Regions from separate parts of the Streptomyces sp. NPDC093984 genome, predicted to be linked through region 2. Evidence: riboswitches for the same ligand, from Rfam matches in the RefSeq annotation. Region 2 holds a riboswitch; the other holds the start of a gene.
What was found. Region 2 has a riboswitch for cobalamin ahead of ACIRC0_RS06805 (CbtB-domain containing protein). Riboswitches for the same ligand answer to the same signal wherever they lie in the genome.
Positions count from the first base shown of each region.

Region 1: linked by a shared signal. The riboswitch ahead of ACIRC0_RS35725 (cobalamin biosynthesis protein) and the one ahead of ACIRC0_RS06805 (CbtB-domain containing protein) in region 2 are both predicted to bind cobalamin.

Region 1 covers NZ_JBIWIM010000018.1:45,330-60,818, reverse strand. Annotated here, with positions in the region: gene cobN (cobaltochelatase subunit CobN) at 1-573, opposite strand, end outside; gene ACIRC0_RS35730 (cobyric acid synthase) at 570-2,078, opposite strand; gene ACIRC0_RS35725 (cobalamin biosynthesis protein) at 2,075-3,031, opposite strand; cobalamin riboswitch at 3,129-3,271, opposite strand; gene ACIRC0_RS35720 (DUF397 domain-containing protein) at 3,379-3,642, shown strand; gene ACIRC0_RS35715 (hypothetical protein) at 3,543-3,851, shown strand; gene ACIRC0_RS35710 (hypothetical protein) at 3,945-4,160, opposite strand; gene ACIRC0_RS35705 (anion permease) at 4,174-5,454, opposite strand; gene ACIRC0_RS35700 (class II aldolase/adducin family protein) at 5,857-6,597, shown strand; gene ACIRC0_RS35695 (alpha/beta hydrolase) at 6,756-7,883, shown strand; gene ACIRC0_RS35690 (hypothetical protein) at 8,076-9,485, shown strand; gene ACIRC0_RS35685 (VOC family protein) at 9,505-9,918, opposite strand; gene abc-f (ribosomal protection-like ABC-F family protein) at 10,371-11,969, shown strand; gene ACIRC0_RS35675 (helix-turn-helix domain-containing protein) at 12,337-12,558, shown strand; gene ACIRC0_RS35670 (enoyl-CoA hydratase/isomerase family protein) at 12,722-13,513, shown strand; gene ACIRC0_RS35665 (SDR family oxidoreductase) at 13,734-14,489, opposite strand; gene ACIRC0_RS35660 (glycoside hydrolase family 15 protein) at 14,494-15,489, opposite strand, start outside.
Region 2 covers NZ_JBIWIM010000001.1:1,512,442-1,527,930, forward strand. Annotated here, with positions in the region: gene ACIRC0_RS06770 (SDR family oxidoreductase) at 1-455, opposite strand, end outside; gene ACIRC0_RS06775 (hypothetical protein) at 436-570, shown strand; gene ACIRC0_RS06780 (nuclear transport factor 2 family protein) at 606-1,040, opposite strand; gene ACIRC0_RS06785 (helix-turn-helix domain-containing protein) at 1,237-2,133, shown strand; partial or broken gene ACIRC0_RS06790 (Tn3 family transposase) at 2,320-2,550, opposite strand; gene ACIRC0_RS06795 (helix-turn-helix domain-containing protein) at 2,854-4,383, shown strand; gene ACIRC0_RS06800 (CbtA family protein) at 4,845-5,603, opposite strand; gene ACIRC0_RS06805 (CbtB-domain containing protein) at 5,623-5,844, opposite strand; cobalamin riboswitch at 5,885-6,034, opposite strand; gene ACIRC0_RS06810 (histidine phosphatase family protein) at 6,106-6,660, shown strand; gene ACIRC0_RS06815 (ester cyclase) at 6,816-7,376, opposite strand; gene ACIRC0_RS06820 (hypothetical protein) at 7,567-7,752, opposite strand; gene ACIRC0_RS06825 (medium chain dehydrogenase/reductase family protein) at 7,855-8,889, opposite strand; gene ACIRC0_RS06830 (TetR/AcrR family transcriptional regulator) at 9,066-9,719, shown strand; gene ACIRC0_RS06835 (TOPRIM nucleotidyl transferase/hydrolase domain-containing protein) at 10,027-10,644, opposite strand; gene ACIRC0_RS06840 (DUF6299 family protein) at 10,860-11,288, opposite strand; gene ACIRC0_RS06845 (RidA family protein) at 11,420-11,818, opposite strand; gene ACIRC0_RS06850 (acyl-CoA dehydrogenase family protein) at 11,815-12,942, opposite strand; gene ACIRC0_RS06855 (AMP-binding protein) at 13,078-14,829, shown strand; gene ACIRC0_RS06860 (PaaX family transcriptional regulator C-terminal domain-containing protein) at 14,826-15,489, shown strand, end outside.

The sequences.
Region 1 (15,489 bases), on a different contig from region 2:
ACCGCAGTACACGGGGAGGGCGTTGGCGCCGTGCGCCTCGATCGCGTCGCACAGGGTGTCCACGAAGGCGGTGTTGCCGCTGAGTTCGTGGGCCCGGTAGAAGAGCACGCCGACGGTCGGACGGCCCTCGGTGAACGGGCGCTCGGCGTGGACGCCGTACTCCGGCATCTTCCGCGGCTCGTCGAAGCCCTCGCCGGTCAGCAGCACCGTGTCGGACAGGAACCGGGCGAGTTCGGTGAGGTTGGCGGGGCCGCCCTCGACCAGGTACTTCAGCGCCTCCGCCACGACACCGGCCGGTACGGACGACTCGGCCATCAGCTCGGCGTCGGGGACGGCCTCCCCGCCGAGCAGCACGGTCGGGATGCGGGACGCCTTCAGCCGGGCCAGCCCGTCCTCCCAGGCGCGCTTGCCGCCCAGCAGGCGTACGACGGCGATGTCCGCGCCCTCGATCAGCCCCGGAAGCTCCTCGGCGACGTCCACCCGGGTCGGGTTGCCGATCCGGTAGGGCGCGCCGGAGGCACGGGCCGCCAGCAGATCGGTGTCGGCGGTCGACAACAACAACACTGTGCTCATGCGGGCGCTCCCGGTGGGATGAAAGGCAGTCCTTGCGGCGCGCCCGACTCGATGAGCCGCCACAGCGCGTCCGTGTCCGCGTGCTGTTCGATCAGGTCGCCGAGCCGGTCGAGCTGCTCCTCGCGCAGCGCGGCGAACGAGGTGTCGGGGGCCGGCACGAAGCGGCGGCCCGCGGCGGCGGCCACCTCGCGCAGGAAGGCCCGCCGGAAGCCGTCCGACTCCAGCGACCCGTGCCAGTGGGTGCCCCAGGTCTGCCCGACCCGGCAGCCGTCCAGGAAGGGGGTACCGCCGGTGATGTCGGCGACCCCGTGGTGGATCTCGTACCCCTCCACGGGCTCGCCGAGGGCTTCCCCCGCCGGCCGGGTCAGGGTCTTCTCACGGGCGAACCGCACCCGCACGGGCAGCACTCCGAGCCCGTCCACGTGCCCCCTGCGGCTCTCCACCTCGTCCTCGATGTGCTCGCCGAGGATCTGGAAGCCGCCGCAGACGCCGAGGATCGGCCGCCCCTCAGAGGCCCTTCGGACGAGGGCGTCAGCGAGACCGCGCTCGCGCAGCCACTCCAGGGCGCGGACGGTTCCCCGGGTCCCCGGGATCACCACGAGGTCCGCGTCCGCCAGCTCCTCCGGCCGGTCCACGAACCGGACGACCACACCCGGCTCGGCGGCCAGCGCGTCCACGTCCGTGAAGTTGGACATGAGAGGGATGGCGCAGACGGCGACGCGCAGCACGTCCTCGCCGACGGGGGCCATCACCTCGGACTCGCGGACCGCGCCCCGCAGGGAGACTCTGAGTCCGTCCTCCTCGTCGATCCCGAGCCCGTGCCGGAACGGCAGGACTCCGTAGGTGCGCCGCCCGGTGAGGTCCCGCAGCATGTCGAGGCCCGGTTCCAGCAGGCTGACGTCCCCGCGGAACTTGTTGACCAGGAACCCGGCGACGAGCTCCTGGTCCTCGGGAGAGAGCAGCGCCACCGTCCCGAAGAAGGACGCGAAGACGCCGCCGCGGTCGATGTCTCCGACGACAAGGACGGGCAGCCGGGCGTTGCGGGCGATGCCCATGTTCACGATGTCGGTGCGCCGCAGGTTGATCTCCGCCGGACTGCCGGCCCCCTCACAGATCACCGCGTCATACGTGCCCCGCAGCTCGGCCAGGCAGTCCAGCACGGTGCCGAGGAGCCGCTGCTGCCGCCCCCCGTGATATCCGCGCGCACTCAGTTCACCGACCGGCTTGCCCAGCAGCACGACCTGGCTGCTCTGCTCGCCGCCCGGCTTGAGCAGCACGGGGTTCATCAGCGCGGTCGGCTCGATCCGGCACGCCTGGGCCTGCATGGCCTGCGCCCGCCCGATCTCCGCGCCCTCGCGGGTGACGAAGGAGTTCAGGGACATGTTCTGCGCCTTGAACGGCGCGACCTTGACCCCCTGCCGTACGAGCCAGCGGCAGATCCCGGCGGTGACGACGCTCTTGCCGGCGTCGGAGGTGGTACCGGCGACGAGGAGTCCGCGGCTCATGACGTCCGTCCCTTCGCGAGAAGCCTTCGGGCAACCAGGCGCCCGGCGACCGTGATGCCGAGCGCGAGCCCGCTCACGCGCCGGGAGAGCCGTACGGCCTGCTCGATGTCGTCCGTACGGACGGCGCGCCCGGCCGCGTTGAGCACGGGCCGGTGCTCCACGCGCCCCCCGTACGACAGCGTCCCGCCCAGCCGCACGCCCAGGGCGCCCGCGAACGAGGCCTCCACGGGCCCGGCGTTGGGGCTCGGGTGCTTCGCGGCGTCGGCACGCCAGGCGCGCAGCGCGCCCCGCGGATCGGGGCCCGCCGCTGCCGCGAGAACGGCCGTGAGCCGTGCCCCCGGCCATCCCGCGACGTCGTCGAGGCGTGCCGAGGCCCATCCGTAGCGCCGGTAGCGGGGCGACTTGTGCCCGACCATGGCGTCGAGCGTGTTGACGGCGCGGAAACCCACGAGACCGGGAACCCCGGCGACGGCTCCCCAGGTGAGCGCGCCCACTACGGCGTCGGAGGTGTTCTCGGCGACGGACTCGACGACCGCCCGGGCGATCCCGTCCGCGTCCAGCGCCTGCGGATCCCGCCCGCACAGATGCGGCAGCCGGGCGCGCGCGGCCTCGACGTCCCCCGCCTCCAGGGCGCGCTCGACAGCGCGTGCCTCGCGGGCGAGCGACGTGCCCCCGACCACGGCCCAGGTGGCGGCGGCGGTCAGGGCCGTGGCGGCGGTACGGGAGGGACGTACGGCGGATGCGGCGAGCGCCGCCACTGTCGCGGCACCCCCGGCGCAGACGGCGGTGTGCAGCGCGCCCCACCCGCGGTGGTCCCGCCACAGCACCCGTTCCACGGCCGCCGCGGCCCGCCCGAACGCGGCGACCGGATGCCCGCGGCGTGGATCGCCCAGCAGGAGGTCACCGAGGAGGCCGGCGGCGGCGCCGTACGCGAAGACGCGATCGGCACCCATCGGCTCAGCCGACCGTGCGGTCGGACGGGGCCCGGTGACAGAACCTCAATCGGCAGCCGCGCATGGCGATATGTCCTCACTCAGGGTGTCCACGCCCTGGTTCGACGAGACCGGCGGCGAGAGTTCCTGGCTCCCGGGGAGTTCTTCCCCGGTGACAGTGGCGGGACCGCGCCGGACTTGCACCGGCTTCCTCTCCTGCCGCCGTACTGGCTCCGGCAGTCCACCACGCGCCCAGAACAGCCGTCAACTTGCTCTTGACCTGCGACGCTGTGGTGTGCCGAGTCCCACACCACTGAAATCGCGTCAGTTGCCCGAATCGCGCTTTTCGTTGTGAACTGGCGGCCGAAGTGGGCGGTCCAGGGGCGCGCGTTCCGGCGCGTGACTCGAAACGGCGCACCGGGCCCGTGCTCGTCTTTCGCCGTACGGCGGGGTGTGCTTTGCTGGCCGAACTGGAGAAACCCGGCGGTGGACGGCGTCCGAGCGAACCGTCCAGAGGACGGGAGGGACCCACATGGGGGACAGGGCCAAGGAATTCTCGGCAGGCGCGGGAGGTCCCCACGCGCCGCACCCCTCGCTGGCGGCAGCGGCTCCGCTGGCACTCTTCTCCCTGACGACGGGGATGTTCGCGGTCGGCATCGGCGCGCTGGCGGCGCTGCTGGTGCCCGGAACCCCGGCGCGGGCCCTCGTGTGGCTGGTGGTCACCATCGTGGCCGCCGCCTGCGCGGGACTGTGGTGGGGCCTCACCCCGGTCACGGAGCGTCTCCGTGTCCTGGGCCGGGCGACGGCGGCCGTCCGGCAACGCGACTCGCGGACCCCTTGACCTCGGGAACACGGGAAACCCCCGCAGCGACACCGCCGCGGGGGTGACGCGCAGCGACGTCGCTGCGCGTGCGATTGCGAAGTGCTCCGGCCGTCAGGCGACGATCAGATGGATCCCGTACGCGACCGCCGCCGCGCACGCCGCGAAACAGGCGTAGGCGCCGGTGGCCGCCAGGGCGGCGGCGCCGCCCCGGGCCGAGTCCTTCTTGGTGAGGCCCACGACGCCCAGGGTGAACAGGGCCACCAGGGCCACGGTGACCCCCAGGCTGACGCCGAAGACGGAGCCGAGGGCTGCCCAGTCGATCTTCATGAGTGGTGATTCCTTAAACCGTGGCGGCGGGGGCCGGCTCCGCGGAGGGGCCGGCGTCCGGGGCCGGGATCGTGGCCTGCAGGTCGGTGGCGGCGTCCGTGTCCGCCGAAGCGGTGTCGGCCGCGACGACCGGGCCCGCCGGGGGCGGGATGACCGCCGCGATCGCCGCGGTGACGACGCCCGCGGGCTCCGTCTCGACGTCGTTGACGTTGTCCACCGTGACCGGCTTGCGGCGCGAGAGGGTCCAGATGACCCCGGCGCCGGCGACCAGCAGCACGCCGGTGGCGACCGTGCCCCAGGTGCCCTGCTTGGTGAGGAGTTCGGCGCCCGCGCCGACCAGGCCGGCCGCCGGGAGCGTCAGAGCCCACGCGGTCAGCATCCGGGTCGCGGTGGACCAGCGGACCACGCCGCCCTTGCGGCCGAGGCCCGCGCCCATGACGGCGCCGGAGCAGACCTGGGTGGTGGAGAGCGAGAAGCCGAGGTGCGAGGAGGCGAGGATCGCCGTCGCCGCGCTGGTCTGGGCGGCGAAGCCCTGCTGCGGCGCCAGGTCCGTCAGGCCCTTGCCGAGGGTGCGGATGATGCGCCAGCCGCCCAGGTAGGTGCCGAGCGCGATGGCCAGACCGGCCGAGACGATGACCCAGGTGGGAGGGTTCGAGCCGGGGGCGATGACACCGCCGGTGACCAGGGCCAGCGTGATGATGCCCATCGTCTTCTGCGCGTCGTTCGTGCCGTGGGCCAGGGAGACCAGGCCCGCCGAGGCGATCGAACCGGCCCGGTAGCCCTTCGCGGTCGCCTTCTCGTCGGCGCGGCTGCCGATCACGTACGACAGGCGGGTGGCGAGCATCGAGGCGAGGCCCGCCACGAGCGGCGCGGCGACGGCGGGGATCAGGACCTTGGTGACGATCGTCGAGCCGTTCACCGCGGACCAGCCGGCCGAGGTGACGGCGGCACCGATCAGACCGCCGAAGAGAGCGTGGGAGGAACTGGACGGCAGACCGAGGAGCCAGGTCAGCAGGTTCCACAGAATGGCGCCCACCAGGGCGGCGAAGATCACTTCGACGCGTATGCCCTGTTCGTTGATGATGCCGCCGGAGATCGTCTTGGCGACCTCGACGGAGAGGAAGGCGCCGAGGAGGTTCAGCGCGGCGGACATCGCCACCGCCGTCTTGGGCCTCAGGGCGCCGGTCGAGATGGTCGTCGCCATCGCGTTGGCTGTGTCGTGGAAACCGTTCGTGAAATCGAACACGAGAGCGGTGACGATCACGATTCCGAGGAGGAGCGTGATGTGTTCCATTTACCCAGGCTTCTGTGGGAGGTCAGTGGCTGTTGGACCGTAGGCAACCTGGGTGAACGGAAGATGAACTGAGACGGGCTGGAGGGTGTACCGATCGGCGTATCGGCGTTCCGTTTATGGGTGGCCCGCGAGGGTCGCGGCCTCGAACGAAGCCGGAATTCAGGCTTCCGGAAGCGTTGGTGCGCCTCAGGGGGCCGTGCCGGGCTCTCCGCCGGCTCCTCGCGAACCGCTTCAGCCGGTCCCGGGACCCGTTGAAGTGATTTCGGTCACCCTCCAGGCTCCCGTCGTTGTGGACCGCCTCCTGGGGGAGTGTGTCCGTATATGCGCACTTACGGACCCGCGACTCCCGGCCAGAGTGTGCCAGGCCACCCCCGCGCGGACCCCACCTGGCAGGATCACGGCATGGCCGATCAGCGACATGACCCAGGGGACGCCCGGGAGGCCGTACGGCACGGGCGGGAGCCGGCTGCGCCGGCCGCGGCGGCGGAGGAGGTGGCGCGGGCCTGGGACCAGCTCGTCGCGACGGCCCGCCGCACGGTCGCCGACGGACTGGTCGTCGGCACCTCCGGCAACGTCTCCGTACGCATCGGCGACACCGTGCTGGTCACCCCCACCGGAGTGCCGTACGAGCGGCTGACGCCGGGCGACGCGGTCGGAGTCGACCTGGACGGACACCAGGTGCTCGGCACGCTGCGCCCGACCAGCGAGCTGCCCATGCACCTGGCCGTCTACCGCACGACGGACGCCCGGGCCGTCGTGCACACCCACGCCCCCGACGCCACGGCCGTCTCCACGCTCGTACGGGAACTGCCGCTGATCCACTACATGGCCGCCGCGCTCGGAGGCGCGGTGCGGGTCGCCCCCTACGCGACCTACGGCACCCCCGAGTTGGCCGAGAACATGCTCCGCGCCCTGACCGGCCGCAGCGCCTGCCTGCTGCAGAACCACGGCACGGTCGCCCATGGTGCCTCGCTGGACCAGGCCTACGACCGCACAGCCCAGCTGGAGTGGATGTGCCGCGTGTGGCTGACGGCGTCGTCCGTGCCGGGCCTCACCCCGCACCTGCTCAGCCGGGAGCAGGTGGCGGAGGTAGGGGAGCGGTTGCGGGGGTACGGGCAGCATCAGGGGTTCACGAACCCCTAGGGTCCTTCGTCTGGATCAGGCCCCGCGAGTCTTCGTGATCCAAAACGAAAGACCCTGGTGGACCGGCCGGCCGGGGCCGCCTTGCGGCGCGCCCCGTGGGTCACACCGCGCCCTTCTCCCCACTGGCCGGGGGCGGGCTCCACCGGGAGACTGGATGGATGCGCACTGTCAAAGCGGCGGCCGCAGCCGTCACCGTAGCCATCGCCGCGGGCGCCGCCGGCGTCGCCGCGGGCCGCTTCGCCAGCGACGCCGCGCTGAAGGCGCCGCCGGGGCGTCCGCTGCCCACGGAACCCCGTCTCACCGTGCACTCCCTGGCGGCCGGCCGGATCGCCCTCACCCGCGACCTGGCCTCCCAGCGGCCCGGCACCTACGGGCTGACCGGTGACGGCTCGCACGCGGTCGTCGGCCCGGTCCTGAACTCCGCCCCGCACACCGTCGACACGGTCGTACGCCGTCTGGAACGCGTCACGCACGGCACGCTCGAGCCCGGTGACAAGGTCTGGCTCACCCCCGCCCTGTACACCGGCGATCCCCGAACCGCCCTCGGCCTCGACCACACCGACGTGGAGGTGCCCGGCGAACTCGGGCCCCTGCCCGCCTGGTTCCTGCCGGGTGCCCGTGACACCTGGGTGATCACCGTGCACGGGCTCGGCACCACCCGGGAACACCCCATGAATGTCATGGGATTCCTGCAGCGGCACCACTTCCCGGTCCTCGACATCGCCTACCGCGGCGACCCCGGGGCGCCCCGCTCCCCGGACGGCCTGAACCACCTCGGCGAGACCGAGTGGCGCGACGTGGACGCCGCGATCCGCCACGCGGTGCGGGCCGGGGCCGAGCGGGTCGTGCTGCACGGCTGGTCCACCGGCGCCGCCATGGCGCTGCACGCCGCCGCCCACTCGGCGGTGCGCGAGCGGGTCTCCGGGCTGGTCCTGGACTCACCCGTCCTCAGCTGGGAGGCCACGCTGCGCGCCCTGGCCGCAGCCCGCCGCACCCCGGGACCCCTGCTGCCGCTGGCCGTCCGCGCCGCACAGGGCCGCACCGGTGTGCACGGCGATCGCACCCAGAAGGCCGCGGACCCGCAGCACCTCAACGTGCCGGTGCTGATCTTCCACGGGCCCGACGACACGATCGCCCCCTGGGGCCTTTCACGCCGTCTCGCCGAGCGGCGCGCGAACCTGGTCACCCTGCACACGGTGGACAACGCCCCGCACGGCGCCATGTGGAACGCAGACCCCGAGGCATACGAGGAGGCCATGCGGCGCTTCCTCACGCCGCTGATGTGACGGTGTCGACGCAACGGCCCGCGTCGGCGGGCACACAGCTGAGGCGCCCTTTCGCGCCCTCTTCCGCTTAGCCCACCCGACCAGCGCTGTCCCCCTTCCCAGGGCCTCTGAGGACCCTCTCGCCGACTCCCGTCGGCGTCCCTCGAGGCATTCCGTTTGGGTTTTCGGACCGTCAACCGGAAGACTGCACCCGTGACGTCCCGTACTCCGCGCGACTCCAGGCTCCGACTCGTCCGACCGCGGCCGCTGGCCGCCGCCCCCCGAGCGGTGACCCAGCGCCGCACGCGCCGCCCCGCACCCAGGCCGCCGGAGGGCACGCCGCCGCCCGCGGAACTGGCGAAAATGGCCCGCGCCCGTCTGGCCGGCGCGGCCCGTGTCGCCCACTGGGCCGACGCCACGCTCGGGCCCGGCCGCGAGGGCGCGTCCCCCGACGGAAAGGGCACCCTGTCCGACGCCACCGCGGAACGGGCGGCCGCCGACCTCGGCCTGACCGTCGCTCAGGTGCGCGCCGACTGGGACACCGCGCGCCTGGCCGGTCTCGTCGAGGTGCACGGCGACAGCGCCCGCCCCGGCTGGCGGCTGCGCGCCTGGGACCGGGACGACTCCGCCGTACTGCGCGGCTGGGTCGCCCTCTTCGACGCCTGGTCGCTCGCCTGCCCCGAGCCGGCGGACCGAGAGCACGCCGCCGTCGCCGAGGTCGTCTCGGCCATGCCGCAGGTGCTCTCCTTCCTCCAGCTGTCCGCCGGGCCCGTCCCCGTCGAGCAGCTCCTCGACCTGCTCCAGCAGCGGGTCACCGAACTGCGCACCGAGCGCTGCGAGGTCCCCTACGGACCCCGGCCCGAGCCTGTCGTGCCGCCGGTCCCGGACTCCGCCGACGAGTCCGAGCTGGCCCCCCTGCTCGCCTGGGCCCTCGACGCGCTCGCCTACGTCGGCGCCCTCACCTGCGCCGACGGGCAGGCCACCCTCACCCCGCTCGGCAGCTGGGCGGTCTGGGTCAAGCTGGAGCAGATCTGCGTCGCCGCGCAGAGCCCCGCCGGGAACATCGAGCAGAACGCCGAGGACATGCTCCGCGGCTGCGCCCAGCTCCGCCCCAACGCGGCTCGCGCCGAGTACCGCGCCTGGCTGGCCGCCCGCCCCGTCGGCAGCGCCGTCACCGAACTCCTCGGTGCCGCCCGCGGCGAGGACGCCCTGCTGCGCGGTCTGGCCTTCGAGGCGCTGCGCGTGGTCGGCGCGCCCGCCGAGCCCGAGGTGCGGCGCGCCGCCGAGGAGACCACGCTGCGCCCCTACGCCCTGCTCTGGCTCGCCGAGCACGACGGCGCCGACCCGGAGGACGCCCACGAGGTGCTCACCCGTGAGGAGGCCACCTGGCTGTGGGTCGACACCGCCGCCGCCGTCGCCGACCACGGTGAGGCCCCGCTCCTGGTCCGCCACCTGGAGTCCGCCGTGCAGGCCACCGTGCCCGCGCTGCTCGACGAGGTGCGCGCGGTCGGACACCCCCGTACCGTCCAGGTCCTGGTCGCGCTCGCCGCCGCCCACCCGGACCCGGCGCTCGCCAAGGCCGTGCGCCGGGCCGCCTTCCAGGTCCACACCGGAGGCAGCTGACCCCCTCGCACAGCGGTCGTCAGGCGGCTGTCTCAGGGGCGTACGTGCCGAAACTCCAGATGTTGCCCTCGGCGTCCCGGGCCATGTAGTCCCGCGACCCGTAGTCCTGGTCCGTCGGGGGCATCAGGATCTCCGCGCCGTGCTCCACGGCCCGCTGGTGGTGTGCGTCGACGTCGTCCACCACGACGTACACCCCGCAGGGACCCGCCCCCCTCATCGCCTCGTCGAAGGGGCCGCCGCGGCCCTTCGAACCCAGCATCACCACGCCGTTGCCCTGCACCAGCTCGGCGTGCAGCACCGATCCGTCCTCGCCCTCGTACACCGACAGCTCCGTGAAGCCGAAGGCCTCCGTGAGCTGCCTGATCGCCGCCTTCGCGTCCGCGTACAGCAGCGCCGGGCAGATGCTCGGACGCCTGCCGTCCATGCCCGCCATCGCCGTCACTCCCTCCGGTGTCCGGCCGAATCCCGGCCTGTCGCTCAGTCTGGCACCGGCCACCGACAACACTGCGGACGACGGGAGTTGGACGACAGGACCGGGCGCCCGGAGTGCCAGCCTGACACCGCCCCACGACACGACGCCGGGCCGTGGCCCGAACGGGGGACGCACCGCCGCGTCGCGCCCCCGTGCGCCGCGCCCGCGCGTATCCTTCGCGCCGCGTAGTGAACGTCACACCACCGCCGTCACGCTGCCGCGACGACGGACGTCACAGCCCGGGACGCCGCGTACGGGAAAAGTGCTTGCACCGCCCCGTTAGACTTGGGCCCATGGCCATTCTCCTCGCGCATTAGACGGCGGGAACGTCCTTAAGCCGCCCATCCCGCCACCCTCCCCCAAGCTCGCGACCGCGCTCGAGCAGGGGGGACTCCCAGCCCAGGAGTCTGTCCGTGATCTCCGCCTCCGGCATCGAGCTGCGCGCCGGTGCCCGCATCCTCATCGAGAACGCCACCTTCCGCGTCACCAAGGGCGACCGCATCGGCCTCGTCGGCCGCAACGGCGCCGGGAAGACCACCCTCACCAAGGTCCTCGCCGGCGAGGGCATCCCCGCCGCGGGCACCGTCACCCGCTCCGGCGAGGTCGGCTACCTCCCCCAGGACCCGCGCACCGGCGACCTCGACGTCCTCGCCCGCGACCGCATCCTCTCCGCGCGCGGCCTGGACGTCCTGATCCGCAAGATGCGCGAGAACGAACAGCGCATCGCCAACGGCTCGGGCGCCACCCGTGAGAAGGCGCTGCGGCAGTACGAGCGCCAGGAGACCGAGTTCCTCACCAAGGGCGGGTACTCCGCCGAGGCCGAGGCCGCCACCATCGCCGCCGCGCTCAACCTGCCCGACCGGGTGCTCAGCCAGCCCCTGCACACGCTCTCCGGCGGTCAGCGCCGCCGTATCGAGCTGGCCCGCATCCTGTTCTCCGACGCGGACACCCTGCTGCTCGACGAGCCGACCAACCACCTCGACGCGGACTCGATCATCTGGCTGCGCGACTACCTGAAGACCTACCGCGGCGGCTTCATCGTCATCTCGCACGACGTCGACCTGGTCGAGACGGTCGTCAACAAGGTGTTCTACCTGGACGCCAACCGCGCCCAGATCGACGTCTACAACATGGGCTGGAAGCTCTACCAGCAGCAGCGCGAGGCCGACGAGAAGCGCCGCAAGCGGGAGCGCGCCAACGCCGAGAAGAAGGCCGCCGCGCTCAACGCCCAGGCCGACAAGATGCGCGCCAAGGCCACCAAGACGGTCGCCGCGCAGAACATGGCCCGCCGCGCGGACAAGCTGCTGGCGGGCCTGGAGGCGGTCCGCCAGTCGGACAAGGTCGCCAAGCTGCGCTTCCCCGAGCCGGCCCCCTGCGGCAGGACCCCGCTGATGGCCGAGGGCCTGTCGAAGTCGTACGGCTCCCTGGAGATCTTCACCGACGTCGACCTGGCCATCGACAAGGGCTCCCGGGTCGTCATCCTGGGCCTCAACGGCGCCGGCAAGACCACCCTGCTGCGCCTGCTCGCGGGCGTCGAGCAGCCGGACACCGGCAAGGTCGTCCCCGGTCACGGCCTCAAGCTCGGCTACTACGCGCAGGAGCACGAGACCCTCGACCCGGACCGCACGGTGCTGGAGAACATGCGCTCCGCCGCGCCCGACATGGACCTGGTCGAGGTCCGCAAGGTGCTCGGCTCGTTCCTGTTCTCCGGCGACGACGTGGACAAGCCCGCCGGTGTCCTCTCCGGTGGCGAGAAGACCCGTCTCGCCCTCGCCACCCTCGTGGTGTCGTCCGCGAACGTGCTGCTGCTCGACGAGCCGACCAACAACCTCGACCCGGCCAGCCGCGAGGAGATCCTCGGCGCGCTGCGCACCTACAAGGGCGCGGTCGTGCTCGTCACCCACGACGAGGGCGCGGTCGAGGCGCTCCAGCCGGAGCGGATCATCCTGCTGCCGGACGGTGTCGAGGACCTGTGGGGCGCGGACTACGCCGACCTCGTCACGCTCGCCTGACCGCCCCGCGGCGGGCGGTCAGGGGCGCTTGATCGAACGGCTGATCCACTGCGTATGGATCATTCGGCCGATCCGTGATCCATCATCTGTGTGAGATCTCCTCGTACCCGGGTGTGTCCTGCACCGATTCGACGGCCGAGCCGCTCCCTGGAGCGGTCTCGGCCGTCGCGCGTCGCTGACCTGGTGATTCCCCGATGAACCCGTTCGGGTGTACGGACGCGACCGGGCGGAATCCCGGATTCCACTCGTGGGGATGTGCTCCTGTCGTCACAACCTTGTCGCACGGACCTTGCCGAATGGGTGGCCATCGCGCCCCGGAGGGGTGATCATGAGGAGACCAGAGCGCACTTCCCATGAGGAGGCACGGGTGGCCGAGACTCTGAAGAAGGGCAGCCGGGTGACCGGCGCCGCGCGCGACAAGCTCGCGGCAGACCTGAAGAAGAAGTACGACTCCGGTGCGAGCATCCGAGCACTGGCCGAGGAGACCGGCCGCTCGTATGGCTTCGTGCACCGGATGCTCAGCGAGTCGGGCGTCACGCTCCGAGGGCGTGGCGGGGCGACGCGGGGCAAGAAGGCCCAGTCGGCCTGACGCCGGGCGGCCCATCGGCTTCGGTGGTGGCCACCCGGTCGGTCGGTCCCCCAGTGCCTTAAGGGCCTGGGGGTGCCCCCATCCGGCCGGGTGGTTACTGTGCAGTCACTTAGGATGCCGTGCCACGGCACCCGCTGCTGACCGCACCCATCGGAGGCGCCCCATGGCTTCGCTCGACCCGGTACTCGACAAGGACGGCGTACGGCTCACCGTCGACGAGGCGATCGCCACGGTGACGCTGACCAACCCGGCCAAGCGCAACGCGCAGAGCCCCGCTCTGTGGCGGGCGCTCACGGAGGCCGGGCGGGCGCTGCCCGGTTCGGTCCGCGTGGTCGTGCTGCGCGCCGAGGGTCAGTCGTTCTCGGCCGGGCTGGACCGCCAGATGTTCACGCCCGAGGGGATCGAGGGCGAACCGACCTTCATCGACCTCGCGCGCAGCGGCGACGCGGAGCTGGACGCCACCATCGCCGGGTACCAGGAGGCGTTCACCTGGTGGCGGCAGAGCGACATCGTGTCCGTCGCCGCCGTGCAGGGGCATGCGATCGGAGCGGGGTTCCAGCTCGCCCTCGCCTGTGACTTGCGCGTCGTCGCCGACGACGTGCAGTTCGCCATGCGCGAGACCAGCCTGGGCCTGGTACCGGACCTCACCGGCACGCATCCGCTGGTGGGCCTGGTCGGCTATGCCCGCGCGCTGGAGATCTGCGTGACGGGCCGCTCCGTCGGGGCCGAGGAAGCGGTGACCACCGGGCTCGCGAACATCGCCGTATCGCGCGACCAGCTCGACGAGACGGTACGGGACCTGGCGACCGCGCTGCTCGCGGCGCCCCGCGACGCCGTGATCGAGACCAAGGCACTGCTGCGTGGCGCGCAGGAGCGGACCTACGAGGCCCAGCGCGCGGCGGAACGGGCCGCCCAGGCCCGGCGGCTGCGGGATCTGGCGGGCGTCGGCGAATAGACACGCCCCGAACCAGGCCCGCGCCCAGACGTGCCCCGAGCCAGGCCCGCGTCGCGCGGGCCTGGTTGCCGTGTCTGCCTGGGTACGTCTGCGGCGCGTTCGGCATGGGCCCGGGCGCCGTCGGCCGGCTGCGCGCGGGGCCCGGCGTCGGTCCGACGGCCGTGGGCGGTTGCGTGGTGTCCGGAGCCGGCCCGAGCGCCGTGGGCCGGCCGCATGCGGCTCAGAAGCCGTGCAGCGCCCCGCCGTCCACCGGGACCATGATGCCGGTCAGGTAGGACGCCGCCGGGGACAGCAGGAACGCGGCCGTGCGGCCGAACTCCTCCGGGGTGCCGTAGCGGCGCAGCGGGATGCGGGACTCGTTGGCTGCGCGGGCCGCCTCCGGGTCGGGGGACAGGGCGTCCAGCTCGCGCACCCGGTCGGTGTCGATGCGGGCCGGAAGCAGACCCACGACCCGGATGCCGCGCGGGCCCAGCTCGTCCGCGATCGACTTGGCGAAGCCCGCGAGCCCGGGGCGCAGCCCGTTGGAGATGGTCAGCCCCGGGATCGGCTCGTACACGGAACCGGACAGCACGAACCCGATGACGCCGCCCTCGGTCAGCTCCGCGGCGGCCTCGCGCGCCAGCCGCACCGCGCCCAGGAACACCGACTCGAACGCCGCCGTCCACTGCTCGTCCGTGTTGTCGGCGACCCCTCCGGCCGGCGGCCCGCCGACGCTGATGAGGATGCCGTCGAAGCCGCCGAAGTGCTCGCGGGCAGTCGCGATCAGCCGGGCCGCCGCCTGCGGGTCGGAGTTGTCGGCGGCCACGCCCACGGCGTTAACGCCCAGCTCCGCCGCCGCCTCCTCGGCCGGCTTCCCGTTGCGGCCGGTGATCACCACCTTCGCCCCGTCTGCGACGAGTTCCCGCGCGGCCGCGTTGCCCAGCCCGCGGGTCGCCCCGGTGACGACGTACACCCGGTCCTTCAGTCCAAGATCCATGGCCCTATCCTGCCTTCTCGCCCCCGCCCAGGGCGAGGGCGGTGCCCACCAGGCCGAGATGGCTGAAGGCCTGCGGGAAGTTGCCGAGCTGCCGGCCGGTCACCGGGTCGTACTCCTCGGCGAGCAGACCGACGTCGTTGCACAGCCCGACCAGCCGTTCGAACAACTCCCGGGCCTCGTCCGTGCGGCCGGTGAGGTGCAGGGCGTCCGCGAGCCAGAACGAGCAGGCGAGGAACGCGCCCTCCTCGCCCGGCAGCTGATCCACGTCCGTGTGCCTCAGGTCGTACCGGAGCACGAGACCGTCGCAGGACAACTCCGCGCGCACCGCGTCGATCGTGCCGGTCACCCGCGGGTCGTCCGGCGGCAGGAAGCCGACGAGCGGGATCTGCAGCAGCGAGGCGTCCAGCGCCCGTGAGCCGTAGTACTGGGTGAACGTGTTCCGGTCGGGGTCGTAACCCCGCTCGCACACCTCCCGGTGCACCTCCTCCCGCATGGCCCGCCAGCCGTCGAGGTCGCCGTCCAGATCCGGATGCTCCTCCAGGGTGCGCACGGCGCGGTCGGCGGCCACCCACGCCATCACCTTGGAGTACACGAAGTGGCGGCGCCGCCCGCGCACCTCCCACAGTCCCGCGTCCGGTTGCCGCCAGGCCGTCCGCAGGAACTCCAGCAGCGCGCACTGCACCCGCCACATGGGCGGCCTGACCGGCAGCCCGGCGCTGCGGGCCACCGACAGGGAGTCGATCACCTCGCCGTACACGTCCAGCTGGAACTGCTTCACCGCGTCGTTGCCGACCCGGACCGGCGCCGAGCCGTGGAAACCGGGCAGCCAGGGCAGCTCGTACTCGGGCAGCCGCCGCTCGCCCGAGATGCCGTACATGATCTGCAGGTCCGCCGGGTTGCCGGCGACCGCGCGCAGCAGCCAGTCACGCCAGGCCTCGGCCTCCTCGTGGTAGCCGGCCGCCAGCAGGGCCCGGAGGGTGAGCGTGGAGTCGCGCAGCCA
Region 2 (15,489 bases):
TTGGAGGCGTGGTAGTAGCTGAGGCTGGGGTAGGTGGTCTGACCGCCCGCGGTGGATACCTGCAGGATGCGGCCTCGGCCCTGGGTGCGCAGGTGCGGGAGGGCGGCACGGATGACCTGGATCGAGCCGAGCAGGTTGGTGTCGATGACGCGTCGGATCTGTTCGTCGGATGCCTCCTCGACGGAGGCGAGGACGCCGTAGCCGGCGTTGTTGACGACGACGTCGATCGTGCCGAGGGTCTTGAACGCCTCGGTGACGACGCGACGCACTTGCTCGGTGTCGGTGACATCGAGCTGGGCGGTCCAGAGCCGGTCGCCGTGCTCGGCGCGGAGGTCGTCGAGAGCCTCGGGCCGGCGGAGCGTGGCGGCGACGCGGTCGCCACGGGCCAGGAGGCGTTCGGTGAGCAGTCGCCCGAAGCCTGAGGAGGTGCCGGTGATGAACCAGGTGGTGGTCATGGTGTGTCCTTCGCTGTGTGGTGCGCGTGTCGCGGTGTCGCTGATGCGGGCAGGGGTCATCGATGCGACGGCCTGGGCTGGGCATGAGTCGGCCGAGCTGCTCGCGCTGCCGTGAGGCAACTCGGCCGGACTCGTGAAGGGGTGCCGTCGTCAGCGGGTGCCCGCCTCGGCGCGCGCGTAGAACGCGGCGAGCTCGTGGGGGTTCTTGGTGTAGACGTCGATCTTGCGCACCGTGCCGTCCTCGACCCGGTGGATCTCGACCATGGTCAGCGGGAACTCCTCACCGGTGGTGTGGGCCGTGAGAGTTCCGGTGAGCATTCCGATGACGCCGGCCGGGCCTTCGAACACCTCGGCATCAGTGATGGCGACGTTGGCGTAGCCCATCATCGCGCCCAGGATCGACTGCACGAACACCTCGCGGCCCTGGTGCACGCCGCCGTAGGGGAGCTGGGTCGGCTCGTCGACGATCACCTCAGGGCCGAGCTTGGCCAGGACACCCGGCACGTCGCCCTTGCTCAGCGCGTCATACAGCCCTCGCACGACATCCGCGGGGCTCTCCGTCACAGTCTCGATCTGGTTGCTCATCTCGCGTGCCCTTCAGGTTTGTTCCGGTACGGGAAAGGTCGGCCGGCGGGAGCGCCTACGTCCTCGCACCGGTCGGGCCCCGGGGATCGGGGCACGCACCATGCAACGGGAGACGGCCGTGACCGGGGAGTCTCTGCTGCGAGGGGTACTGGCAGGGACCCCCCACCCCTCGCGCGGCCTGCCTACCCTGGTCGGCATGGACAACCGGGACGCAGTCAGCGCATTCCTCCGCTCCCGACGCGAGAGGATCACCCCCGAGCAGGCGGGTCTGCCGACCTACGGTCGGCGGCAGGTGCCCGGACTGCGCAGGGGCGAGGTCGCCACGCTCGCCGGGGTAAGCGTCGAGTACTACACGCGCCTGGAGCGCGGCAACCTGCGGGGTGTCTCCGACAGCGTGCTGGACGCCCTCGCCCAGGCACTGCGGCTGGATGCCACCGAGCGCATGTACCTGTACGACCTCGCCCGCGCCGCCGGACCGGCGCCCGGGGCGCGAGCACGGAAGCGGGAGGTGCGGCCGGCGGTGCGGCCGAGCGTGGCCCGGATCGTCGAGGGCATGTCGGGGATGGCGGCGTTCGTGATGAACAACCGCCTCGATGCGCTGGCCGCCAACCCGCTGGGCCGGGCCCTGTACTCGGAGATGTACGCCGATGCGACATGCGGGGCGAACGTCGCCCGGTTCGCGTTCTTCAGTCCGGCGGCCAGGCGGTTCTACACCGACTGGGAGCGCATGGCCCGCTTCGCCGTGGGTGCGCTGCGCGTCGAGGCGGGGAAGAGCCCTTACGACCGGGAACTGTCGAATCTGATCGGTGAACTGTCCACCCGCAGCGACGCCTTCCGCGTGATGTGGGGATCCCACGACGTGCATGTCTTCCGCGACAGCACCAAACGCCTCAACCACCCGCTCGTCGGCGACCTGGAACTCGACCAGGAGACCATGAGCCTGCCGGACGAAAGCGGCCTGAGCGTGGTCGTCTACAGCGCGCCCCCCGAAACCGCCGCCGAGGACGGCCTGAAACTGCTCGCCAGCTGGTCCGCCACGACCGGACAGCAGAACGCGCAATCCACGAGCAAACCGTCGACCCGGCAGCCCTGACCGGCGACACCTGCCCAAAGAACCACTCCAACCACCTGCGGCCACTTGCGAAGTCCCATGTCGCCCAGCCCCGGTGACCGGGGCTGGGGAATTCCAGGCTCTGTCGGAGATCTCGTTATGCGCACCGCCGGACGTACCTCCTGGCCATAGCTCCAGGGTCCTCCCATTCGGCGGCGCGGGACCGGGTCATTCCTCGTCGGTGGCATCCGGATCGCGCAGCGGACGCAGGCCTCCGGGCAGGTCGGGAAGCTGGAAGGAGTACCGGCCGAGCATGTTGACGTGATGCCGCACGAACGGCGAGAGGCGGGTCACGTCCTCGTCACGGACGTCGAAGCCGTCCGCACGCAGCTGGTTCACCGCGGCGTCCATGTACCGCGTGTTGAACAGCACCAAGGCGTTGAGGACCAGGCCCAGGGCGCTACCGCGGCGTACAACGGGGCGCCGTCCCTTACACGTATCTCCTCCGCCGACCTTCTGCGGCCTGAGCCTGCACCTGGCCTACGATCACTGACCCCTTGGACTAGATCATCTAGCTCGCTTGATCACCTTTGCCATCGAACTTAGTCGCCGCTGGCCAGAAGCTCCTCGCCGACTAAGTTCGATGGCAAGGGACACGGAGCTCGCTGCGACACACCCCTCTCACCAGGCATCACTCCGCCCTCTTCACTCGAACGGACCCCACAAGATGCCCCATCTCATATCTGAGATAACCTCAGTCTCATGTCAGACGACTACCTCGTACGCATCGGCAAGCTCATCCGTGTCTCACGCCAGCACCGGGGCCTGACCCAGGCGCAGCTCGCCGAGGCACTCGGTACCAGTCAGAGCGCCGTCAACCGCATCGAGCGGGGCAACCAGAACCTCAGCCTTGAGATGATCGCCCGCATCGGGGACGCCCTGGAGAGCGAGATCGTGTCCCTGGGCTACGCGGGCCCCATGCATCTGCGCGTGGTCGGCGGCCGCCGGCTCTCCGGCGCGATCGACGTCAAGACGAGCAAGAACGCCTGCGTGGCGCTGCTGTGCGCCTCGCTGCTCAACAAGGGCCGCACGGTGCTGCGCCGCGTCGCCCGCATCGAGGAGGTGTACCGCCTGCTGGAGGTGCTCACCTCGATCGGGGTGCGGACCCGGTGGATCAACGAAGGGGTCGATCTGGAGATCGTCCCGCCCGCGGACCTCGACCTGGACGCCGTCGACGCCGAGGCCGCCCGCCGTACGCGGTCCATCATCATGTTCCTCGGTCCGCTGCTGCACCGCCTCGACCGCTTCAAGCTGCCGTACGCGGGCGGCTGCGACCTCGGGACGCGCACCATCGAGCCGCACATGATCGCGCTGCGCCGCTTCGGGCTCGAGGTCACCGCCACGGAGGGGCTGTACCACGCGGTGGTGGACCGGTCCGTCTCCCCCGGCCGGGCGATCGTGCTGACCGAGCGCGGCGACACCGTGACCGAGAACGCGCTGCTGGCCGCCGCGCGGCACAACGGCGTCACGGTCATCCGCAACGCCTCCTCCAACTACATGGTCCAGGACCTGTGCTTCTTCCTCGAGGCGCTCGGCGTCGAGGTCGAGGGCATCGGCACCACCACGCTCACCGTCCACGGCGTGCCGAACATCGACGTCGACGTCGACTACTCCCCCTCCGAGGACCCGGTCGAGGCGATGAGCCTGGTGGCCGCCGCGGTGGTCACCGAGTCGGAACTGACCGTGCGCCGGGTGCCGATCGAGTTCCTGGAGATCGAGCTCGCGGTGCTGGAGGAGATGGGGCTCGACCACGACCGCACGCCCGAGTACTCCGCCGACAACGGCCGTACGCGGCTGGTGGACCTGACCGTGCGGCCCTCCAAGCTGGAGGCGCCGATCGACAAGATCCACCCGATGCCGTTCCCCGGCCTCAACATCGACAACGTCCCGTTCTTCGCGGCCATCGCGGCCTCCGCGCAGGGCAAGACGCTGATCCACGACTGGGTCTACGACAACCGGGCCATCTACCTGACCGACCTCAACCGCCTGGGCGGGCGCCTGCAGTTGCTCGACCCGCACCGGGTTCTGGTCGAGGGCCCGACCCGCTGGCGCGCCGCCGAGATGATGTGCCCGCCCGCGCTGCGCCCCGCCGTGGTCGTCCTGCTGGCGATGATGGCGGCCGAGGGCACGTCCGTACTGCGCAACGTGTACGTCATCAACCGCGGCTACGAGGACCTGGCCGAGCGGCTGAACTCGGTGGGGGCTCAGATCGAGATCTTCCGGGACATTTGATGAGCGGATGCCGCCGCACGCCTTCCTGACCTGCGACGAAGCGGGTCAAGAAGGGGTGCGGCGGCATCCGTGGGACTTCTCTGGGACTTTGCGCCTGCGGCGGACTCCTATGGGCCGCGCTCCACGAGTGCCGACGTCCGGTCGTGGCTACGCGAAGATCGCGTCGATTGCGGCGCTGCCCCGTGCGCCCGCGCGGGGCAGGAACTGGGAGTGGCGACCTGGTCCACGTCGACGCCGAGAAGCTCGGACGCATCCCGACCGACGGCGGCCGGCACATGCGGCCGGCGCAGCGATGGAGAACTTGCAGATGGTCTGCTCGATCCCGGCGGCCTGCAGCACGTCGGTGACCTTGGGCAGTTCGTCCTCGGTGACGACCGGGTCGCCCATCATTTGGCGTGAGAGTGAAGCGCAGGGGACCGTACCGGTCGCGCCCCCGGTACACGCCCCCACGTCAACGTCGGTCAAACCGCTGTGGGTACTCCCGACGCCGCGGCCCGGGCCTCATCGGCGGTCCGCGGGCGCAGCGCCCGATCGGCCAGGAATCCGAAGATCACCCCGAACGACGCCCACAGCAGCGCCTGGATGCCGAGCGAAGCCATACGGAACTGCCACAGCACGCTCGCCGGGAAGTCCTTCGGTACTTCGTCGACCGTCGGCAGCAATGCGATAGCCACCGCGATGACCGCGATGAAGGCGACCGCCCCAGCGAGGGTTGCGTTCCAGTTGCCGTACCGTCCGGCGAGACGCCGGCCGAGGATCACCACCCCGACGCCGACGAGCACGGCAAGGGCGATCATGCCGAAGTACAGCGTGGTGCGCTTGCCGATGGTGTCCGGATCGTTGGCGCCCGGCGGGTTGGCCGGGTACTTCAGGAACGGCACCATATAGACGGTGACGAACGCACCCCCGGCGACGAAAGCGGCGGTGGCCCGTGCCCCGAAGCGGCCGATCCGCCCGAGGGCGAAGCAGAACACCAGCGCGGCGATGCCGCCCACGGCGGTACCGAACACCAGCACCGCCGTGGCCAGACCAGCAGTCGACTGCATGGCCCGGCTGACGATCTCGACCTCGTGCTCGTGGCTGTGGGCCTTCTCGTAGGCGATGCCCGCATTCACGCCCGGCTCGCCGATCAGGCGGCCCAGGCCAAAGGCGAGCAGGCCGGCGGAGAGGCCCGAGAGCATGCCGCGCACGAGCAGCGTCCGCACGATTGCGGAGTTCATGCGGCTCCCCCCGTGCCGGTCAGTGGCAGGGGAAGCCGAGCAGGTGCCGGCCGTCGTGCACCCACTCGTGCACGCCCGCGCCGGACAGCAGTGAGGTTGCGCCCTCCTCGGCGCCGACGAAGTACAGCAGGACCAGCATCAGCAGGCCGAAGAACGCCGCCCACGGCGCGATGGCGCGGATCGGCAGTTTGGCCACGGTGGGTGGGGAGAGCGGGGCAGGGGTGATGGCGGACTGCGCCATGGCGGGCCTCCTTCGGGAACACGCGTCCCGTGGTCGGTGGAGCACGCGACGACGGCATGGGGGTCTGACTCGCCGACAAACCCCTTCCTAGGAAGGGAGTTGTGCGGCACACAGTGGCGCGACCGTGCCGGACTTTCACCGGTCTTCCGGACACACCGTCGTCCTAACGCCCATGACGGTACCGATCCTTTACTCACCGGCCAAGATGGCCTGCCTCACTCAGCGTCCGGAACGCCCGTGATCTCGGCTAGCCTCACCGCCATGACAATCCGGCTGACGCTGGTCGCTCCTGCGATGGGACCGGCTGCCCGGCAGGTGCGCATCGACGGAGACCTTCCACTCGACGCACGCGGACGGGAACAGGCCCGTGCCACGCGTGAGGTTCTGCCGCCCGCCGACCGTCACCTGTGCGGGCCCTCCCGGCGGTGCCGCGAGACCGCCGAAGCCCTCGGTCTGGAAGCATCGGTGGAAGCGGCGCTGCGCGATCTGGAACTGGGCACCTGGCACGGCCGTACGCTCGACGACCTCGCCACCGCCGAACCGGAAGCGCTCGCCGCGTGGACCTCCGACCCCGCCGCCGCCCCGCACGGCGGCGAATCCGTCCTCCACCTGTGCGGACGCATCAGCGAGTGGCTGGACCACCTCGCCGAGGACAGCGGTCGGCTGCTCATCGTCGCCGACCCGGCGGTCGCGCGTGCTGCCGTACTGCATGCGTTGACCGCGCCCGCGCACGCCTTTTGGCGCGTCGACATCCCGCCCTTGGCGTGTGTACAGCTCACAGGCAGAGCCGGGCGCTGGAACCTCCGGATGGGGTGACGGACGGACGTCCCGGGGGCTCGGTGATGCGCAGCCGGGCAATCGATCATCGACCGCCGCATCCCAGGGCCGCGTTCCAACGGGGGCCCGGTGCCCTGTCCGGGAGCCGTACCGTCGGCGGGGACGGGAGGGCGGCGGAGGCCGTGGAACGTCAGTCACAATGCGCGAAGCTGGGTGAGCAGTTGGAGGGTGTCCGAGTTGAGCCAGTACTCCACGAACCTGCCGTCCTGTATCCGCAGGGTGTCCGTGCCGGTGAAGGTGACGACGGTACCCGGCTGTGCCTTCGCCCCGGGGAAGCCCCCGGCGTAGGTGCCGGTGGCCGTCCAGCGCACGGAGGCACGGTGCCCGGCGACCAGAGGATCGATCTGCAGCGAGAAGCGCAGGTCGGGGAAGGCGGCACGGGTCTGGGCGATCCAGGCCGCCAGGCCGTCCGCGCCGCGGATGCTGCTGCCGTCACCTCCGTCCAGGAGGGCGGCGTGAACCTTGAAGTCCGGCGAGATGATGCCGGACGCCTGGGTGAAGTCGCCGTTCCAGAGGCGGAGCCAGGAGTCGAGCATCGCCTTCGGGCTCTTGACGGCGCTCGGGTGGCCCTGTGATGTGACCGTGTGTCCGGCGGCGGACGAGGTGGGTGCGGCGGCCGTCGTCGCGCTGACAGCCAGGGCGGCCATGGCCGCGGGGGCGAGCAGGCGCATCCGGTTGCGTGCGGTGGTGGTCATGGTGCTTCCTCACATATCGGTGGGACGAAACAGGGAGTGTCAGTCGGTGCAGGTGGTGCCGGGTGCGGGCAGGGTGCGGACGGTCAGGTAGCGGTTGGTGGCGTCGCGCACGCACGGCGAGAGCAGGAACATGCTGTAGTCGTCGCCTCGCGGCTGAGGACGACGCTGCCGGGCAACTGGGCCGCCGTGGCTAAGCCGGCGCGGTGTGGAGCGAGAGTGGAGCGAGAGCCTGGGAGCAGGCGCTCCAGCTGATCCGGCTCGCGGGGATGGCCAGTTGGGGCGGGGCAGGGGCGGCGATCGCCGGGGTGGCGACGACGGCCGTGGCCATGAGGGCGGCGGTGAGGGTCCGCCGGACATACGTGCGGAGTCTGGGCACGACGGGGCTCTCCTGTACGTCTTCGCGCCGTGACGGCGCAGGGGATGAGGGGAGGGTGTGGCCAGGTGTGACTCGCGTGTTCGCCGGCTTCCGCGGGCATCGTCAGGCGTGGAGGACGACCTTTCCGGCGACGGTGCCGGACTCGGCCAGCCGCATGGCCTCGGCGACCCTGGTGAGGGGGAGCTCGGCGGCGATCTGGGCGGTGATATCACCGCGCCTGAGGGCTTCGAAGACCTCTGTGAGGTCGGCGCGGAGCCGGGCCTGGAAACGGCTGCGGCTGAGGGCGCGGCCGGCCCAGACGTTGAAGAAGTAGGCGTGGCGGTGGTTGGGCAGGGCGTTCCACAGCCAGACCCGGCCCAGCAGCTTGAGCACGGGCCACTGCTTGGAGCCCTCGTCGTCGCGGGTGGAGGCGCTGCCGTAGGAGACGAGGGTGCCGCCGGGCGCGAGGAGGCGCCAGGAGTCGACGATGCCGCGGCCGCCGACGTGGTCGAAGACGGCGTCCACACCGCGCGGGGCGAGCTCACGGATGCGGGCGGGGATGTCCTCGGTGCGGTAGTCGATCGGGGTCACCCCTCGTTCCCGCAGGGCGGCGTGGTGGCGCGCGGAAGCGGTGCCGATGACCTTCGCGCCCGCGGCTTGGGCGAGCTGGACCAGGACCGAGCCGACTCCCCCGTTGGCACCGTGCACCAGAACGGTCTGCCCGGCGCGGATGCGGGCCTTGCGGTGCAGCATCTGCCAGGCCGTGATGCCGTTGATCACCACGGTCTCCGCCTCCGCCGCGCCGATCCCGTCCGGGACCGGCACCACGTCGGCGGCGTCGACGACCACGTGGCTGGCCCAGCCGCCGACCTTCAGCAGCGCGGCCACCCGGATGCCGACGAGGTCGGCACCGACACCGTCCCCGGTCGCCGCCACGGTGCCGACCATGTCGTAACCGGGGACGAACGGGAAGGGCGGCTGGTCGTAGTAGCGGCCCCGGCGCATCTGCTGCTCGGCGAAGGAGACACCGGTCGCCTCCATGCGGATCACGACCTCGCCCGGTCCGGGGGCGGGCACGGCCCTCACCTGCCGCACCTCCAGCCCCTCCGGCTCGACCCTGCCCGGCAGCACGACCTCGACCATTGCTCCAGCGTTCATGACGACCTCCATCAACCTCACCAGCACAGTTAGTAGCTGGCGCTTTCGTTAGAAGTTATAACCGACGCTTGGAGTGACGGTCAAGAGCATTCGTAATAGGGTCTAACTCAGAGGGGTCCGGGAGCTCTAATCGCTTCCACCAGGACCGGAGACCAGATGGAGGAGGGGACGCCCACGTGACCGTTGCGGGCAAGGAGACACCACGCGAGCGCTACCGGGCCCAGCTGCGGGCCGAGATCAAGGAGCGCGCCTGGGAGCAGATCGCCGCCGCGGGGGCGTCAGGGCTGTCCCTGAACGCCATCGCCAAGCAGATGGGCATGAGCGGCCCCGCGCTCTACCGGTACTTCGCCAGCCGGGACGAGCTGATCAGCGAGCTGATCCGGGACGCCTACCGCAGCCTCGCCGACACCGTCCGCACCGCCGCCGCGTCGGGTGCGGATCTGGCGGGGCTGGGACACGCGCTGCGCGCCTGGGCACTGGACGACCCCCAGCGCTACTTCCTCGTCTACGGCACACCGGTCCCCGGCTACCACGCACCCGACGACGTCACCGAGATCGCATCCGAGATCATGGAAAGCCTCCTGGACGCCGCCCAGTCGGGCGGCACTGCGGCGGACACCCCGGACGATGCCCGTCTCGAAGCCCACCTCGCCGAGCACCGGCGGTGGGCGGCCGACCATCCCGCATCCCCGGCCGCCCTGCGTCGCGCATTGCTCTTCTGGACCCGCCTGCACGGCATCCTCTCCCTGGAGCTTGCGGGCCAGTTCACCGGCATGGGCCTCGACCCGGCGGAGCTCTACGAGAACGAACTGCGGCACCTGACGCGGTAGGCGGCCACTCCAGGTCACCGAGGCCGCAGTGATCCGCCGCGCATGTGATCCGATCCGGCGTTCCGGCCGTTGCACAAGAGGAGTTGCAGGGCGTCGTGGTCGGGTGTGCCGTGGAACGGTGCCCGTCGAAGAGAGCGGCGGGCCGGATGACGGCTGCCCCGCCCAGAGTTTGACGGGCGGGAGGAGTCAATCGGCCGAACGCGGTGGTGGTGCCGGGCTCGCTTCGTGCGTGGCGGCCCAGGAGGCGAGCAGGCGCAGAGCCTCGCGTGTCCACCGGTGTCGCTGCCCGTGCCGGGCGTCGCAGCGGTCAGAGGCTGGTGAGCAGGCCGTCTAGCGGAGCGGGGATGCGGTCGGTGTCGAGGGCCTCGCCGAGGACGCGGCCGTAGTGGATCTTGCGCCCCTTCTTCGTGCCGAGGAAGCGCCGCAACTGCTGCTGCGAGGTGCGGCCCCGCTGTGCGGGCTGGCGCAGGAAGGTCTCCCAGGCGCGCAGGTCGCCCTGCGCCCGGACGAGCTCCTCCACCCGTGTCACGCCCAGCGCACGGATGAGCTCGTCCTCCAGATCCGCCGCGCAGACGAAGAACCCTTGGTGTGCTGCACCGGCCCGCTCCCAAGCGCGGACGTAGTAGCGGCGCTCCGCCTGGTCGCACAGTCCCGTGAGGCGGAGGCCCAGGCCGGGTGGCCCGAGGAGGCTGGCGAAGCGCCCGACGCTCATGGCACCGCCCATCGGCAGGACGCAGACTCCCTCGGCCGCCAGGTCCCTGCCGCGGCCGACGGCCAGCGCGTCGACCGCTGCCGCATCGCTCAGCCCCTCGAGCAGGACGGCCGCCCGGACGGGCAGCCGCGCGGCGAGTTCGCGCGCGGCGTCGCCGGGGCCGCCGGCCGCCCACGCGGTCACCGCCTCCCGGAACGACCGCATGTCAGCCATGAGGCCGAGTCTCCGCCCTTGCCCGCCAGGGCGCCAGGGGATTTCCGCCGGCACGTCGATCGGCGGTGAGCAGCCGGGCCCGGCGGCCCGACCGCGCCCGCGCGGTTCGGGGGTCTCCTGGGACTCCTCCTCCGGGACTTCCGGCCGCCGTCCCCCGCCGCCCGGTCGGGCTCTCCGAGTTCGTCCCCTTAGACCGGCCGACGCCCCGGCGCAGATCAGCCCTTCGCCGTCAAGGTGACGTCCTGCTGCTGGACCACGCGGAAGCGGGGCAGCGGCAGCCCGGAGCCGTTCAGTTGCATCAGCGTGGCCTCGGCGTGCGCGGGGCCCGGGGTGTACGCGCCCGGGTGGGGCCCGGAGTTGGTCCAGCGGTGCTCGGCGCCGTCGCACACGGCCACGGTGCCGCCGACACCGTGCTGGACGCGGTGGTCGCCCTGGGAGACCGAGGAGGACACGAGGACCGGCCCCCCGGTGCCGCCGGCACAGCGGTAGGTGCCGGAGAGGGTGAGGGTGCCGTCGGGCGCCAGGTACCCGGTCGGGTCGACGGTCACCTCGTCGGGCGACGCGGAGAGGGCACCCGCGGCGGGGGCGGCGGACAGGAGCAGAGCGGCACCGACGACCGGCCCGGCGACCTGGCGCAGAGACATGGAAGCACCTCCTGGATTCGGGGGTTCCACAGCTACCGGGAGGCCGCGGTGCGTTCCGTGATCCTCACCCCTTCGGTGGCGAGTCCGCGGCGGGCGGTGTGTGGCTGCACACGTCGTGCCCATGGGCGTGGCTACGGCAGCACCGCGAAGCCGTCCAGTTCCACGAGCGCCCGCTCGTCCCACAGGCGCGTGATCCCCACGACGGCCATCGCGGGGTAGTCACGGCCCGCCAGCCGGCGCCAGATGCGGCCCAGTTCGGGGGCGTGCGCGCGGTAGTCGGTCACGTCGGTGGCGTAGACGGTGACGCGCGCGAGGTCGGCGGGTGTGCCGCCGGCGGCGCGCAGGGCGGTGAGCAGGTTGGCGAGGGCGCGCTCGAACTGCTCGGGCAGCGAGTCGCCGACCACCTCGCCGTCGCCGTCGAGGGCGGTCTGGCCCGCCAGGAAGACCACGCGGGTGCCGGTGGCGACGACCGCGTGCGAGAACCCCTTGGCCGGGGAGAGGCCGGGCGGGTTGACACGCTCACTGGTCACGGGGCCTCCACGGCGGCGTACGACTCCTTGGCGATGATGCCGCGTTGCACCTCGCTCGCGCCCTCGTAGATCCGGGGTGCGCGCACCTCGCGGTAGAGGTGTTCGAGGAGGTGGCCGCGGCGCAGTGCGCGGGCGCCGTGCAGTTGGACGGCGGCGTCGACGACGTACTGCGCGGTCTCGGTGGCGAGCAGCTTCGCCATGGCGGCCCGCTTCGGGACGTCCGGGGCGCCTTCGTCGTACGCCGTCGCCGCCGAGTAGACCATGAGACGGGCCGCCTCGGTGCGCAGGGCCATCTCCGCGACCTGGTGGGAGACCGCCTGGAGGTCCTTCAGCCGACCGCCGAAGGCGTCCCTCGCGGCGGTGTGGGCGAGGGTCGCGTCGAGGGCGGCCTGTGCCATGCCGACCGCGAACGCGCCGACGCTGGGCCGGAAGAGGTTGAGGGTGCCCATGGCGACCCGGAAGCCGCGGTCGGTCTCACCGAGCAGGTCGTCCTCGGTCACGGGCACCGCGTCGAAGGCGAGCGTGCCGATGGGGTGCGGCGAGAGCATGTCGAGAGGGGCACCGGTCAGGCCGGGGCGGTCGGCGGGGACGAGGAACGCGGTCACACCGCGGGCGCCCGCGCCGGGGGTGGTGCGGACGAAGACGGTGTAGAAGTCGGCCTCCGGGGCGTTGGAGATCCAGCACTTCTCGCCGGTGAGCCGCCACCCGGAGGGGCCGTCGGGCTCGGCCGCGAGGGAGAGCGCCGCCGCGTCCGACCCCGCGTCCGGCTCGGTCAGCGCGAAGGCGGCGACCGTGGTGCCGGCCCGGACGCCGGGCAGCCAGCGGGCGCGCTGGGCCGGTGTCCCGTAGGCGTGCACGGGGTGGGCGCCCAGCCCTTGCAGGGCGAGGGCCGTCTCCGCCTCGGTGCAGGCGTACGCCAGGGACTCCCGCATCAGGCACAGTTCCAGCGCCCCGGAGGTGAACAGCCGGTCCAGAAGGGCGAGTTGGCCGAGTTCGGCGACGAGGGCGCGGTTGACACGGCCGGGCTCGCCCTTCTCGGCGAGCGGACGCAGCCGTTGCTCGGCCAGGGTGCGCAGCTCCGCACGCCAGGCCAGCTGCGCGGGGTCGAGCGAGAATGCGGTCATGGCCGGTCCCCTCTCCCTGACGGCCCCTCGGGGCCGGATGGGCTGCTCACCCGAACGTATCGCGGACCGTTGACTGTCGTCACCAACACGATACGCTCGATGCGCGAGCCCACCACGACAAGGGGGCGAGACGCCATGGACCCGAGGGACGCCACCAGCGCCACGGAGACCGCGAGCGCCACGGACACCACCAGCGCCACGGACACGGCGAGCGCCACGGACACCGCGAGCCGCGCGTCGGCCGAGGCTCCGCCACCGGTCCCCACCGCCCACCGCGACACCTTCGCCCGTGACCATCTCCCGCCCCGCGAGCAGTGGCCCGAGCTCACCTTCGACCTGCCGGAGCTGCGCTACCCCGAACGGCTGAACGCCGCGGTCGAGCTGCTCGACCGCACCGCCCCCGACCGCCCGGCGTTCCGCACGGCGGACGGCGACGTGTGGACATACGGACGGCTCCGCGCCCGTGTCGACCGCGTCGCGCACGCGCTCACCTCCCGTCTCGGTGTCGTCCCCGGCAACCGTGTCCTGCTCCGCGGCCCCGCCACCCCCTGGCTCGCCGCCTGCTGGCTCGCGGTCCTGAAGGCGGGCGCGATCGCGGTCACCGTGCTCGCCCAGCAGCGCCCGCACGAGCTGCGCACGATGTGCGACATCGCCCGGGTCGGCCACGCCCTGTGCGACGTCCGCGTGGTGGACGACCTGGTGAAGGCCGACGTTCCCGGGCTGCGCATCACCCCGTTCGGCGGTGACGCCCCCGACGACCTGCTGCGTCTGCCGGTGCCCGAGGAGCCGTACGCGCCGGTGGACACGGCGGCCGACGACGTGGCGCTGATCGCCTTCACCTCCGGCACCACGGGCCGCCCGAAGGGGTGCGTGCACTTCCACCGCGACCTGCTCGCCATCGCGGACACCTTCTCGAGGCACATCCTGCGCCCGCGTCCCGACGACGTCTTCGCGGGCAGTCCCCCGCTCGGCTTCACCTTCGGGCTCGGCGGACTCGTCGTCTTCCCGCTGCGGGCCGGCGCCAGCGCCTTACTGCTCGAACAGGCGGGCCCCAGGCAGCTGTTGCCCGCGATCGCCGAGCACCGGGTCTCGGTGCTGTTCACCGCGCCGACCGCCTACCGGGCGATGCTCGACGAGCTGGACGCGTACGACACGACCTCGCTGCGGCGCTGTGTGTCGGCCGGCGAGAACCTTCCCGAGGCCACCTGGCGGGCCTGGCACGAGCGCACCGGTCTGCGCATCGTCAACGGCATCGGCGCCACCGAACTGCTGCACATCTTCATCTCGGCCGCGGACGACCGGATCCGGCCGGGAACCACGGGGGTTCCGGTCCCGGGGTGGCACGCGCGCGTGCAGGACGCCGACGGCGTGCCCGTACCGGACGGCGAGCCCGGACTGCTCGCGGTGCGCGGGCCGGTCGGCTGCCGCTATCTCGCCGATCCACGGCAGCGGGAGTACGTCCGAGGCGGCTGGAACATCACCGGCGACACCTACGTCCGCGAGCCCGACGGCTACTTCCGCTATGTGGCCCGCGCCGACGACATGATCATCTCCGCCGGGTACAACATCGCCGGGCCCGAGGTCGAGGACGCCCTGCTGCGCCATCCGGACGTGGTCGAGACGGCGGTCGTCGGGCGGCCCGACGAGGTGCGCGGGCAGGTCGTGGTGGCGTATGCGGTCCTCAGGCAGGGCGCGCGGCGCGACCCGGAGGCGCTGCGCGCCTTCCTGACGTCGGAGCTGGCGCCGTACAAGTGCCCGCGCGAGTTCGTCTTCCTGGACGCGCTGCCGCGCACGGCGACGGGCAAGCTCCAGCGGTTCCGGCTGCGCGCGGGCGCCGACCCTTTGCCCGTGCGAGGTGATCATGGTGACGCCGACGATCTAAAGTGATCAACGTGTCCGATCAGCACGCTCAGCACGCGCCGAGGTCCCTCATCGTCACGTTCTACGGCGCCTACGGCCGCTTCACCCCCGGCCCGGTCCCGGTGGCCGAGCTGATCCGGCTGCTCGCCGCGGTCGGCGTGGACGCGCCCTCCGTACGGTCGTCGGTGTCACGTCTGAAGCGGCGCGGACTGCTCGTGCCGGAGCGCACGGCGACCGGCGCGGCCGGGTACGCGCTGTCCCCTGACGCACGGCAGCTGCTGGAGGACGGCGACCGCCGGGTGTACGCGACGGCGCCCCCGAAGGACGAGGGCTGGGTGCTTGCCGTGTTCTCCGTGCCGGAGTCGGAGCGGCAGAAGCGGCACCTGCTGCGCTCCCGGCTGGCGGGGCTCGGCTTCGGCACCGCGGCCCCCGGCGTGTGGATCGCCCCCGCACGCCTGTACGAGGAGACCCGGCACACCCTGGAGCGGCTGCACCTGGACGCCTACGTGGACTTCTTCCGCGGGGACCACCTCGGCTTCGCGCCGACCGCTGAGGCGGTGGGGCGCTGGTGGGACCTGGCCTCGATCGCCAAGCAGCACGAGGCGTTCCTCGACCGCCACGCGCGCGTGCTGCGCGACTGGGAGTTGCGCGAGGACACTCCGCCCGAGGAGGCGTACCGCGACTATC